3 regions of the Pseudomonas sp. GW821-FHT02B10 genome follow, and region 3 is predicted to be linked to each of the others. Evidence: predicted binding sites of a transcription regulator. Region 3 holds the regulator's gene; each other region holds the start of a gene.
The links. Region 3 encodes sigma-54, which starts transcription at its own class of promoters, with help from an activator protein. Its sites were predicted from a motif close to ANTGGCATNNANNTTGCTNT; they were not measured.

Region 1 (3,274 bases), on a different contig from region 3:
TGGTCGTCGAGGTCGGTGGCGAACAGCTCGGCGTGGCGCGGGCGCATGCCGCCGTTGCCGCAGACATACAGGTTCCAGCCGTTCTCGGTGGCGATCACGCCGACGTCCTTGCTCTGCGCCTCGGCGCATTCGCGGGTGCAGCCGGACACCGCGAACTTCAGCTTGTGCGGCGAGCGCAGGCCCTTGTAGCGGTCCTCGATCTCCAGGGCCATGCGCACGCTGTCCTGCACGCCGTAGCGACACCAGGTACTGCCCACGCAGGACTTCACGGTGCGGGTCGACTTGCCATAGGCATGCCCGGTCTCGAAACCGGCGGCGATCAGCTCGGCCCAGATATCCGGCAGCTGGTGCAGCTGGGCGCCGAACAGGTCGATGCGCTGGCCGCCGGTGATCTTGGTGTAGAGCTCGTATTTCTTCGCCACCTGGCCGATCACGATCAGCTTGTCGGCAGTGATCTCGCCACCGGCGATGCGCGGCACCACCGAGTAGGTGCCGTTCTTCTGCATGTTGGCCATGAAGGTGTCGTTGGTGTCCTGCAGCGGCACCAGGGAGCGGTCCATAATCGGCTGGTTCCAGCACGAGGCGAGGATCGAGCCCACCGCTGGCTTGCAGATATCGCAGCCGACGTGGCCACGGCCGTGCTTGGCGAGCATCTCGTCGAAACTGAGGATGCCCTCGACCCGCACCAGCGCGTACAGCTCCTGGCGGGTATAGGCGAAGTGTTCGCACAGGCTCTTGTCGACGCTGACGCCGCGGGCAATCAGCTCATGCTCGAACACCTGCTTGAGCAGGCCGGCGCAGCCGCCGCAACCGGTGCAGGCCTTGGTCCGGGTCTTGAGCTGGCCGAGCTCGGAACAGCCACCGTCGATGGCCGAGCAGATCGCCCCCTTGGTCACGTTGTGGCAGGAGCAGACCGTGGCCGATTCGGGCAAGGCGCCCGGGCCGAGGGTCGGCGCGCCGGCGCTGGACGGCAGGATCAGGCCGGCCGGTTCGGCGGGCAAGGCAATGCCGTTCTGCATGTATTGCAGCAAGGTGTCATAGTAACTGTTGTCGCCCACCAGCACGGCGCCGAGTACCTGCTTGCCGCTGGCATCCACCACCAGGCGCCGGTAGCTGGCGGTGGCCTCGTCGATGAACTGGTAGCTGCGCGCGCCCGGAGTCAGGCCCTGGGCGTCGCCGATGGAGCCGACATCCACCCCCAGCAGCTTGAGCTTGGTCGACATGTCCGCGCCCATGAAGGGCTCGCCCGGCTCGCCGCACAGCTGCGCGGCGACGCTGCGGGCCATCTGGTAACCCGGGGCCACCAGGCCGAAGAGGCTGCCGTTCCAGCTGGCGCACTCGCCGATCGCGTAGATGTGCGGGTCGCCACTCAGGCACTGGTTGTCCACCACCACGCCGCCGCGCGGGCCGATCTCCAGGGCGCAGTCGCGGGCCAGGGCATCCTGGGCGCGAATCCCGGCGGAGAACACGATCAGGTCGGTTTCGAGGAAGTCGTCGCCGGCGAAGTTCATCCGGTAGCGGTACTGCTCGCCGGCGCTGATCGACTGGGTGCCCTTGCCCAGGTGCACGCCGACGCCCAGGGCTTCGATCCGCGCCTTCAACGCGCGACCGCCCTGCTCGTCCAGCTGCACCGGCATCAGCCGTGGCGCGAACTCCACCACATGGGCTTCCAGGCCCAGGCTCTTCAAGGCGTTGGCCGCCTCCAGGCCGAGCAGCCCGCCGCCCACCACCACGCCGCGCCGGGCATTGGCGGCCGCGGCGCGGATGGCGTCGAGGTCTTGCAGGGTGCGATAGACCAGGCGCGAGTCGCCTGCGGCGCCGTCGATCGGCGGCACGAAGGGATAGGACCCGGTGGCCAGCACCAGCTTGTCGTAATGCACCGGGCCGGCGGCGGTGATGACCTGGCGGTGCTCGCGGTCAATGCGCAGCACCGCCACCCCCAGGTGCAGGGTCAAGCCCGGGGCCTGGTACAGCGCGGCATCGCCCAGGGCCAGGGATTCGGCGTCGCGACCGCTGAAATACTCGGACAGGTGCACCCGGTCGTAGGCGCGCATCGGTTCTTCGCTGAAGACGTGCAGGCGGTACTGCTCGAGGGCGCCGCGCGCCACCAACTGTTCGACGCAATGATGTCCGACCATGCCGTTGCCGATCACGATCAGGGTTTTGTGTGTGTTCAAAGGGGCAACAATGGCATTCATAAATAGCACCCGACCCAAGCCAATCACGGTTTTTTAAAGCAAAAAAAAAGCGCCTGAAACCTTACGGTTCCAGGCGCCTTTGCCTGTTATTTGCGGTGTGCGATCGGGCTGCTGTGCCTGACTCACCGAGTGCCCATGGCCGGTTGGCCGATCGATCCGCGTTGACCGAGGGGGCGGCCCGCCCGCGACATGCGCGGTGGGGCGTTAGCGGCTGTCTTGCAGCCTTTGTGCCAGGCTGCGCCGCACGCCTTGAAAGGCCGTGCTGGTGGGGTTGCGCGGTCATTCTGCAAGGCTCCCGGATAGCCTGCCCTGGGCCAGGAATCGCCTTAGCCTGGTGCAAGGCCGGAGCCGCGAGCCTTATAAAAGTGCAAACCCGGCCGGTTCGCCGACGCGTCAGCGGGTGGCGGCCAGGCGCTGCAAGAACGCCGCGCGCCGCTCGCGGTCCTGCTCTTCCTTGGCCAGCAGCTCTGGCAACAGCGCCTCGGCCCGTTGCCCGTCGAGGATGAACACGCCGTCGTCGTCGCCGATGGCGATATCCCCCGGGTTGACCCGCACCCCGGCCACTTCGATAGGCAGGTTGACCTCCCCCCGCTCGCCGATGCCGCGGGTGGTGTAGGCGCTGACGCCACGGCTGAACAGCGGCAGGCGATGCTCGCGCAAGGCGGCGACATCGGTGACCGCGCCCTCCACCACCACCCCGGAAAGGCCCTTGATCAACCCGGCCAGGGTGCGCAGTTCGCCCCAGCAGGCGCACTCCTGATCGCCCACGCACTGGATCACCAGCACATCCCCCGGTTCGCTGAGCAGCAGCGCGTCGCGCAGGATGGCGCCATCCGGGGCGAAGACCTTGGCCGTCACCACATTGCCGAGCATGCGCAGGCCGTCGAACAGCGGACGGATGCCGCGCAGGTAACCCTCGTCGCCAAAATGGCCGAGGGTCGAGGGCGCGATACCGTGGTAATGCTCAAGCAAGGCGGCGCTGGCGTGGTGTTGGCGGGGAGCGATCATCGGCATTTCCTCGGGCGCAACAGCGGACAGGTGGAGCAGTATTCGGCCGGTTCGGTGGCCTCGTAATA
Region 2 (3,274 bases), on a different contig from region 3:
TGGCGTTCATGGCAAGTCCCGTGAGCTTTGCCCCTTTACTCTACCGTCGGTACGCCAAGCCTGGATCAATGGCTGGCGCGAAGGACGCGGCGACAACTGGGACGGTATGACCGGCACTGCGGGAATCCACAGACTCAACGAACTTCACGCCGTCGGCTAAAACAGGGCACACATTCCGACACCAAAATCTGAATACGCAACGACTTAACCACGCACGTCCCATCCGGACGGCGGGCTGCGGCCCAGGGGCTCCTTTCAGGAGCCCTTTTTATTGGCCGCGCAAAAAGCCGCGGTCCTCAGCGCAACGCGGCGATCGCGTCCACCGACTCGCGAATCAGCGCCGGGCCCTTGTAGATGAAGCCCGAATACAACTGCACCAGGCTGGCGCCGGCAGCGATCTTTTCCGCCGCATGCTTGCCTTCGGTGATACCGCCCACCGCAATGATCGGCAAACGCCCGGCCAGCTCGCCCGCCAGCACCTTCACGGTGTGGGTGCTCTTGTCGCGCACCGGCGCGCCGGACAGGCCGCCCGCCTCGTCGCCATGCTCCATGCCTTCGACACCTACACGGCTCAGGGTGGTATTGGTGGCAATGACCGCGTCCATCCCAGTCTCGATCAGGGCTTGCGCCACTTCGGCGGTTTCTTCGTCGGTCATGTCCGGGGCGATCTTGATCGCCAGCGGAACCCGCTTGCCGTACTGCACTGCCAGTTCCTGCTGACGCTGGCTGAGGGCGCCAAGCAACTGCTTGAGCGACTCGCCGAACTGCAGGCTGCGCAGGCCCGGGGTGTTGGGCGAACTGACGTTGACCGTCACGTAGCTGGCGTGGGCATACACCTTGTCCAGGCAAATCAGGTAATCATCCACCGCACGCTCGACCGGGGTGTCGAAGTTCTTGCCGATGTTGATCCCCAGCACGCCCTTGTACTTGGCCGCCGCCACCCGGGCCAGCAGGTGATCGACGCCCAGGTTGTTGAAGCCCATGCGGTTGATGATCGCCTCGGCTTCCGGCAGGCGGAAGATCCGCGGCTTGGGATTGCCCGGCTGCGGACGCGGAGTGATGGTGCCAATTTCGACGAAACCGAAACCCAATTGGGCGAAGCCGTCGATGGCCGCGCCATTCTTGTCCAGGCCGGCCGCGAGGCCGACCGGGTTCGGGAAGTCCAGGCCCATGACCTTCACCGGCATCTGCGCCGGCGCCTTGCACAGCAAGCCATTGAGGCCCAAACGCCCGCCCGCGCCGATCAGGTCCAGGGACAGATCGTGGGAGGTTTCCGGGGAGAGTTTGAACAACAGCTGGCGGGCCAGGGTATACATGGGCGGGCTTGACTCGGTGGCGGCGAAATGAGGCGGCGATTATAGCCGGGCATGGGGGCCGCAGGCGAGGCACGCGGCGAAATCAGCGGTGAATGGCATATGCCTTGCACCACAACCTGCATCAGCACCCAGGCCAATGGCGGCGTGGGTCGAAAGACAAAGGCGTCGTTACCCCGCTGGCTCTGCCTGGCGCGGGTGCGACGTTTTTTTATGGAAGCTTTTTATTGAGGGCGCCACCCCATGAACGAACTCCCCGTCAGCCCGCTGGCCTGGGTCAACGGCAGCGATGCCCCGGAAAAGACCGCGATCAACCTCGGCTTCATGGCCTTGAGCGACTGTGCCTCGGTGGTGGTCGCCGCCACCCAGGGCTTCGCCCAGCCTTACGGCCTGACCCTGAACCTCAAGCGCCAGGCATCCTGGGCCAACCTGCGGGACAAGCTGGTGAGCGGCGAGCTGGATGCCGCCCACAGCCTGTACGGCCTGATCTACGCCGTGCACCTGGGCATCGGCGGGGTCAACGCCAGCGACATGGCGGTGCTGATGGGCCTGAACCAGAACGGCCAGAGCATCAACCTCTCGCGGGAGCTGCAAGCCCTGAACGTGACCACTCCTGAAGCGCTTCACCGACACGTGCACCAAAGCCGGGCAAGGCTGACCTTCGCCCAGACCTTCCCCACCGGCACCCACGCCATGTGGCTGTATTACTGGCTGGCCGCCCAGGGCATCCACCCGTTGCAGGACGTCGACAGCGTGGTGGTGCCGCCGCCGCAAATGGTCGCGCACCTGCAGGCCGGGCGCATCGACGGTTTCTGTGTGGGCGAACCCTGGAGCGCCAGCGCGGTGAACCAGAACCTGGGCTTCACCCTGGCCACCAGCCAGGCGATCTGGCCCGACCACCCGGAAAAAGTCCTCGGCTGCACCCGTGCCTTCGTCGAGCAATACCCGAACACCGCCCGGGCCCTGGTCATGGCGATCCTCGCGGCCAGTCGCTTCATCGAGCAGAGCCGCGAGAACCGCCAGAGCACCGCGCAACTGCTGAGCGCCCGCGAGTACCTCGATGCGCCGCTGGACTGCATCGAGCCGCGCCTGCTCGGCGAATATGCCGATGGCCTCGGTCACCGCTGGCAGGACCCGCACGCGCTACGCTTTCATAATGAAGGCGCGGTCAACCTGCCGTATCTGTCCGACGGCATGTGGTTCATGACCCAGTTCCGCCGCTGGGGCCTGCTGCGCGAAGACCCGGATTACCTGGGCATCGCGCGCCAGGTGCAGCAACTCGAGCTCTATCGTGAAGCCGCCACCGCCGTCGGCGTCGCGTCCTGGGGCCAGGACATGCGCAGCAGCCAGTTGATCGACGGCAAGCTGTGGGACGGTTCGGACCCGGCCGCCTATGCCCGCAGCTTCCAACTGCACGCCATGAGCGACAGCTCGCCTCTTCTCGCCAGCCGCTGACAGGAGCCCGAGACCATGTTGCGTATCCTGCTGATCAACGACACCGCCAAGAAGGTCGGTCGGCTCAAGGCGGCCCTGATGGAAGCCGGTTTCGAGGTGATCGACGAGTCGGGCCTGACCATCGACCTGCCGACGCGCGTCGAAACGGTGCGTCCGGACGTGATCTTGATCGATACCGAATCACCGAGCCGCGATGTGATGGAGCAAGTGGTGCTGGTCAGCCGCGACCAGCCACGGCCGATCGTGATGTTCACCGACGAGCACGACCCCGACGTGATGCGCCACGCCATCAAGTCCGGGGTCAGTGCCTACATAGTCGAAGGCATCCAGGCCCAGCGCCTGCAGCCCATTCTCGACGTGGCCATGGCCCGCTTCGAGAGCGACCAGGCCTTGCGTGCGCAGCTGCAGGCCCGCGACCAGCAGTTGGCCGAGCGCAAGCGCATCGAGCTGGCCAAGGGCCTGTTGATGAAGATGAAAGACTGCAACGAAGAACAGGCCTACACCCT
Region 3 (3,274 bases):
GCTGGTGGCGCTGCGCAGTTTGTCGCGCACCTCTTTGCGGTCCAGCATGCTGGCAATCTGCCGGAGCAGTTCCAGGTGCGCATCGGTAGCGGCTTCCGGGACCAGCAGTACGAACAGCAGGTCGACCGGTGCGCCGTCGATGGCGTCGAAATCGATGGGAGCGTCCAGGTGCATCAGGGCACTGATGGGCGACTCACAGCCTTTGAGGCGGCAGTGTGGAATGGCGATGCCGTTGCCAAAACCGGTAGAGCCCAGTTTTTCACGGGCAATCAGGCTTTCGAAGACATCTTGCATCTCCAGATCAGGCACTTCGCGGCTGATCAGGTTGGCAATTTGTTCGAGGGCACGTTTTTTACTGCCGCCCGGCACGTTCACCAGGGAACGGCCGGGGGTCAGGATGCTTTCAAGTCGGATCATGGGAGGGGAGTGTTAGCGACCCGTGCCTTGGAGAAGGTGGAGTTGCTTTTCCTTATGCTTTTTCAGTTGGCGGTCAAGCTTGTCCGTGAGCAAGTCGATTGCGGCATACATGTCGTCATGTTCTGCATTGGCGACGACTTCCCCACCATGGATGTGCAGCGTGGCCTCGATTTTCTGCTTCAGTTTTTCGACGGCCAGCGTTACCTGCACATTGGTAATCTTGTCAAAGTGCCGCTCAAGTCGGTCGAGTTTTTCGCCGATGTAAGCGCGCAGAGGTTCGGTCACTTCCAGTTGGTGTCCACTGATGTTGACTTGCATACAGCTTCTCCTTCGTTGCCAGTGCATAAAGCGGCAGGTCGATTGACCTGCCACTGGAACGCTGTGGCGAGCCCGGCGGCTACATCAACCGCTTCCGTTCGCTGGAAGGCGCGATCCCCAGGGATTCACGGTACTTGGCGACGGTACGACGGGCTACCTGAATGCCTTGTGCCTCCAGTAAACCAGCGATCTTGCTGTCACTCAACGGCTTTTTCTGATTTTCCGCGGCGACCAGTTTTTTGATGATCGCGCGGATCGCCGTGGACGAGCATTCACCGCCTTCGGAGGTACTTACGTGGCTGGAGAAAAAGTATTTCAGTTCATAAATGCCCCGTGGGGTATGCATGAATTTTTGCGTGGTCACCCGTGAAATCGTCGACTCGTGCATGCCGACTGCTTCGGCGATGTCATGCAGGACCAACGGTTTCATCGCCTCATCGCCGTACTCGAGGAAGCCGCGCTGATGCTCGACGATCTGGGTGGCGACTTTCATCAGGGTTTCGTTACGGCTCTGCAGGCTCTTGATGAACCAGCGGGCTTCCTGCAGCTGGTTGCGCATGAAGGTGTTGTCGGCGCTGGTGTCGGCGCGCCGCACGAAGCCGGCGTACTGTGGGTTGACGCGCAGGCGCGGCACGGACTCCTGGTTCAACTCCACCAGCCAGCGTTCGTTGTCCTTGCGCACTATGACGTCGGGGACCACGTATTCGGCTTCGGTGGATTCGATTTGCGAGCCCGGCCGTGGGTTGAGGCTCTGTACCAGTTCGATGACTTGGCGCAGTTCGTCTTCCTTGAGCTTCATGCGGCGCATCAGCTGGCTGTAGTCGCGGCTGCCGAGCAGGTCGATGAAGTCGCTGACCAGGCGCTTGGCTTCAGTCAGCCAAGGGGTCTTGGCAGGCAGCTGGCGCAGTTGCAGCAGCAGGCATTCGCCCAGGTTGCGGGCGCCGATGCCGGCGGGCTCGAATTGCTGGATACGGTGCAGGACGGCCTCGATTTCGTCGAGTTCGATGTCCAGTTCCGGATCGAAGGCTTCGAGGATTTCCTCGAGGGTTTCGTCCAGATAGCCCTGATTGTTGATGCAGTCGATCAGGGTCACGGCGATCAGGCGATCGGTGTCGGACATGGGCGCCAGGTTCAACTGCCAGAGCAGATGGCTCTGCAGGCTTTCGCCGGCCGAGGTGCGGGTGGTGAAATCCCACTCGTCGTCATCGTTGCTGGGCAGGCTGCTGGCGCTGGTCTGGTAGACGTCTTCCCAGGCGGTGTCGACCGGCAGGTCGTTGGGAATGCGTTCGTTCCATTCGCCGTCCTCGAGGTTGTCCACCGTCGGGGCGGTTTCCTGGTAGGAGGGTTCCTGGATATCGGTATTGGGTTTCTGCTCGGCGTTGTCGGCCAGCGGATCGGTGTTATCGAAGTCGTCGCCTTCTTCCTGGCGCTCGAGCATCGGGTTGGACTCCAGGGCCTCCTGGATTTCCTGTTGCAGGTCCAGGGTCGACAATTGGAGCAGGCGGATGGCCTGTTGCAGCTGCGGTGTCATCGTCAGCTGCTGGCCCATTCTGAGGACTAGCGATGGTTTCATGGCAGGGGCTTAACACCTTATTCGCCGGCGCACATGCGCCATCCACTACAGGGCGCGTGAGCGCCAAACATAAGCAAATTATATGCCTGAAACTGAAGTGTTTGCCTAGAGCGCTGTAACAATAAAAACAGCAGGGTTTTATTGGGGCGGGCGCTCTGGCGACCAGCCAAACACCTCAGGGCTTACAGGCGGAACTCATGGCCCAGGTAAACTTCCTTGACCAGCTCGTTGGCGAGGATGGTTTCGGCGTCGCCTTCGGCGATCAGTTGACCGTCGTTGACGATGTAGGCGGTTTCGCAGATATCCAGGGTTTCACGGACGTTGTGGTCGGTGATGAGCACGCCGATACCCTTGGCCTTCAGGTGATGAATGATCTGCTTGATGTCGCCTACCGAGATCGGGTCCACGCCGGCGAAAGGTTCGTCGAGCAGGATGAACTTGGGGGCGGTGGCCAGGGCGCGAGCGATTTCCACGCGGCGACGTTCGCCGCCGGAAAGGCTCATGCCCAGGTTGTCGCGAATGTGGTTGATGTGGAACTCCTGCAGCAGGCTTTCCAGCTCCTGGCGACGGCCGGCCTTGTCGAGCTCCTTGCGGGTCTCGAGGATGGCCATGATGTTGTCGGCCACCGAAAGCTTGCGGAAGATCGAGGCTTCCTGCGGCAAGTAGCCGATCCCGGCGCGGGCGCGGCCGTGCATTGGCTGGTGGCTGACATCTAGGTCGTCGATCAGGATGCGACCCTGATCGGCCTGGACCAGGCCGACGATCATGTAGAAGCAGGTGGTCTTGCCGGCGCCGTTGGGGCCGAGCAGGCCGACGATCTGGCCGCTGTCGATGGACAGGCTGACGTCACGCACGACCTGGCGGCTCTTGTAGCTCTTGGCCAGGTGCTGAGCTTTCAGAGTTGCCATTACTGGGCCTTTTGCTCGTCAGTTTTCTTTTTCGGCTGGATGACCATGTCGATCCGTG

Region 1: the regulator sigma-54 is predicted to act here: its motif matches at 2,234-2,253, upstream of nirB (nitrite reductase large subunit NirB).
Region 2: the regulator sigma-54 is predicted to act here: its motif matches at 1,408-1,427, upstream of AC07VU_RS15630 (CmpA/NrtA family ABC transporter substrate-binding protein).

What each region holds. Positions count from the first base shown of each region.
Region 1 covers NZ_JBWKVU010000017.1:49,659-52,932, reverse strand. The annotation lists gene nirB (nitrite reductase large subunit NirB) at 1-2,198, opposite strand, end outside; gene AC07VU_RS27675 (RraA family protein) at 2,592-3,206, opposite strand; gene AC07VU_RS27670 (IucA/IucC family C-terminal-domain containing protein) at 3,203-3,274, opposite strand, start outside.
Region 2 covers NZ_JBWKVU010000006.1:136,471-139,744, reverse strand. The annotation lists gene rmf (ribosome modulation factor) at 1-160, shown strand, start outside; gene AC07VU_RS15635 (quinone-dependent dihydroorotate dehydrogenase) at 297-1,316, opposite strand; gene AC07VU_RS15630 (CmpA/NrtA family ABC transporter substrate-binding protein) at 1,557-2,768, shown strand; gene AC07VU_RS15625 (ANTAR domain-containing response regulator) at 2,784-3,274, shown strand, end outside.
Region 3 covers NZ_JBWKVU010000001.1:201,900-205,173, forward strand. The annotation lists gene ptsN (PTS IIA-like nitrogen regulatory protein PtsN) at 1-417, opposite strand, end outside; gene hpf (ribosome hibernation-promoting factor, HPF/YfiA family) at 430-735, opposite strand; gene AC07VU_RS00880 (RNA polymerase factor sigma-54) at 815-2,308, opposite strand; gene lptB (LPS export ABC transporter ATP-binding protein) at 2,491-3,216, opposite strand; gene lptA (lipopolysaccharide transport periplasmic protein LptA) at 3,216-3,274, opposite strand, start outside.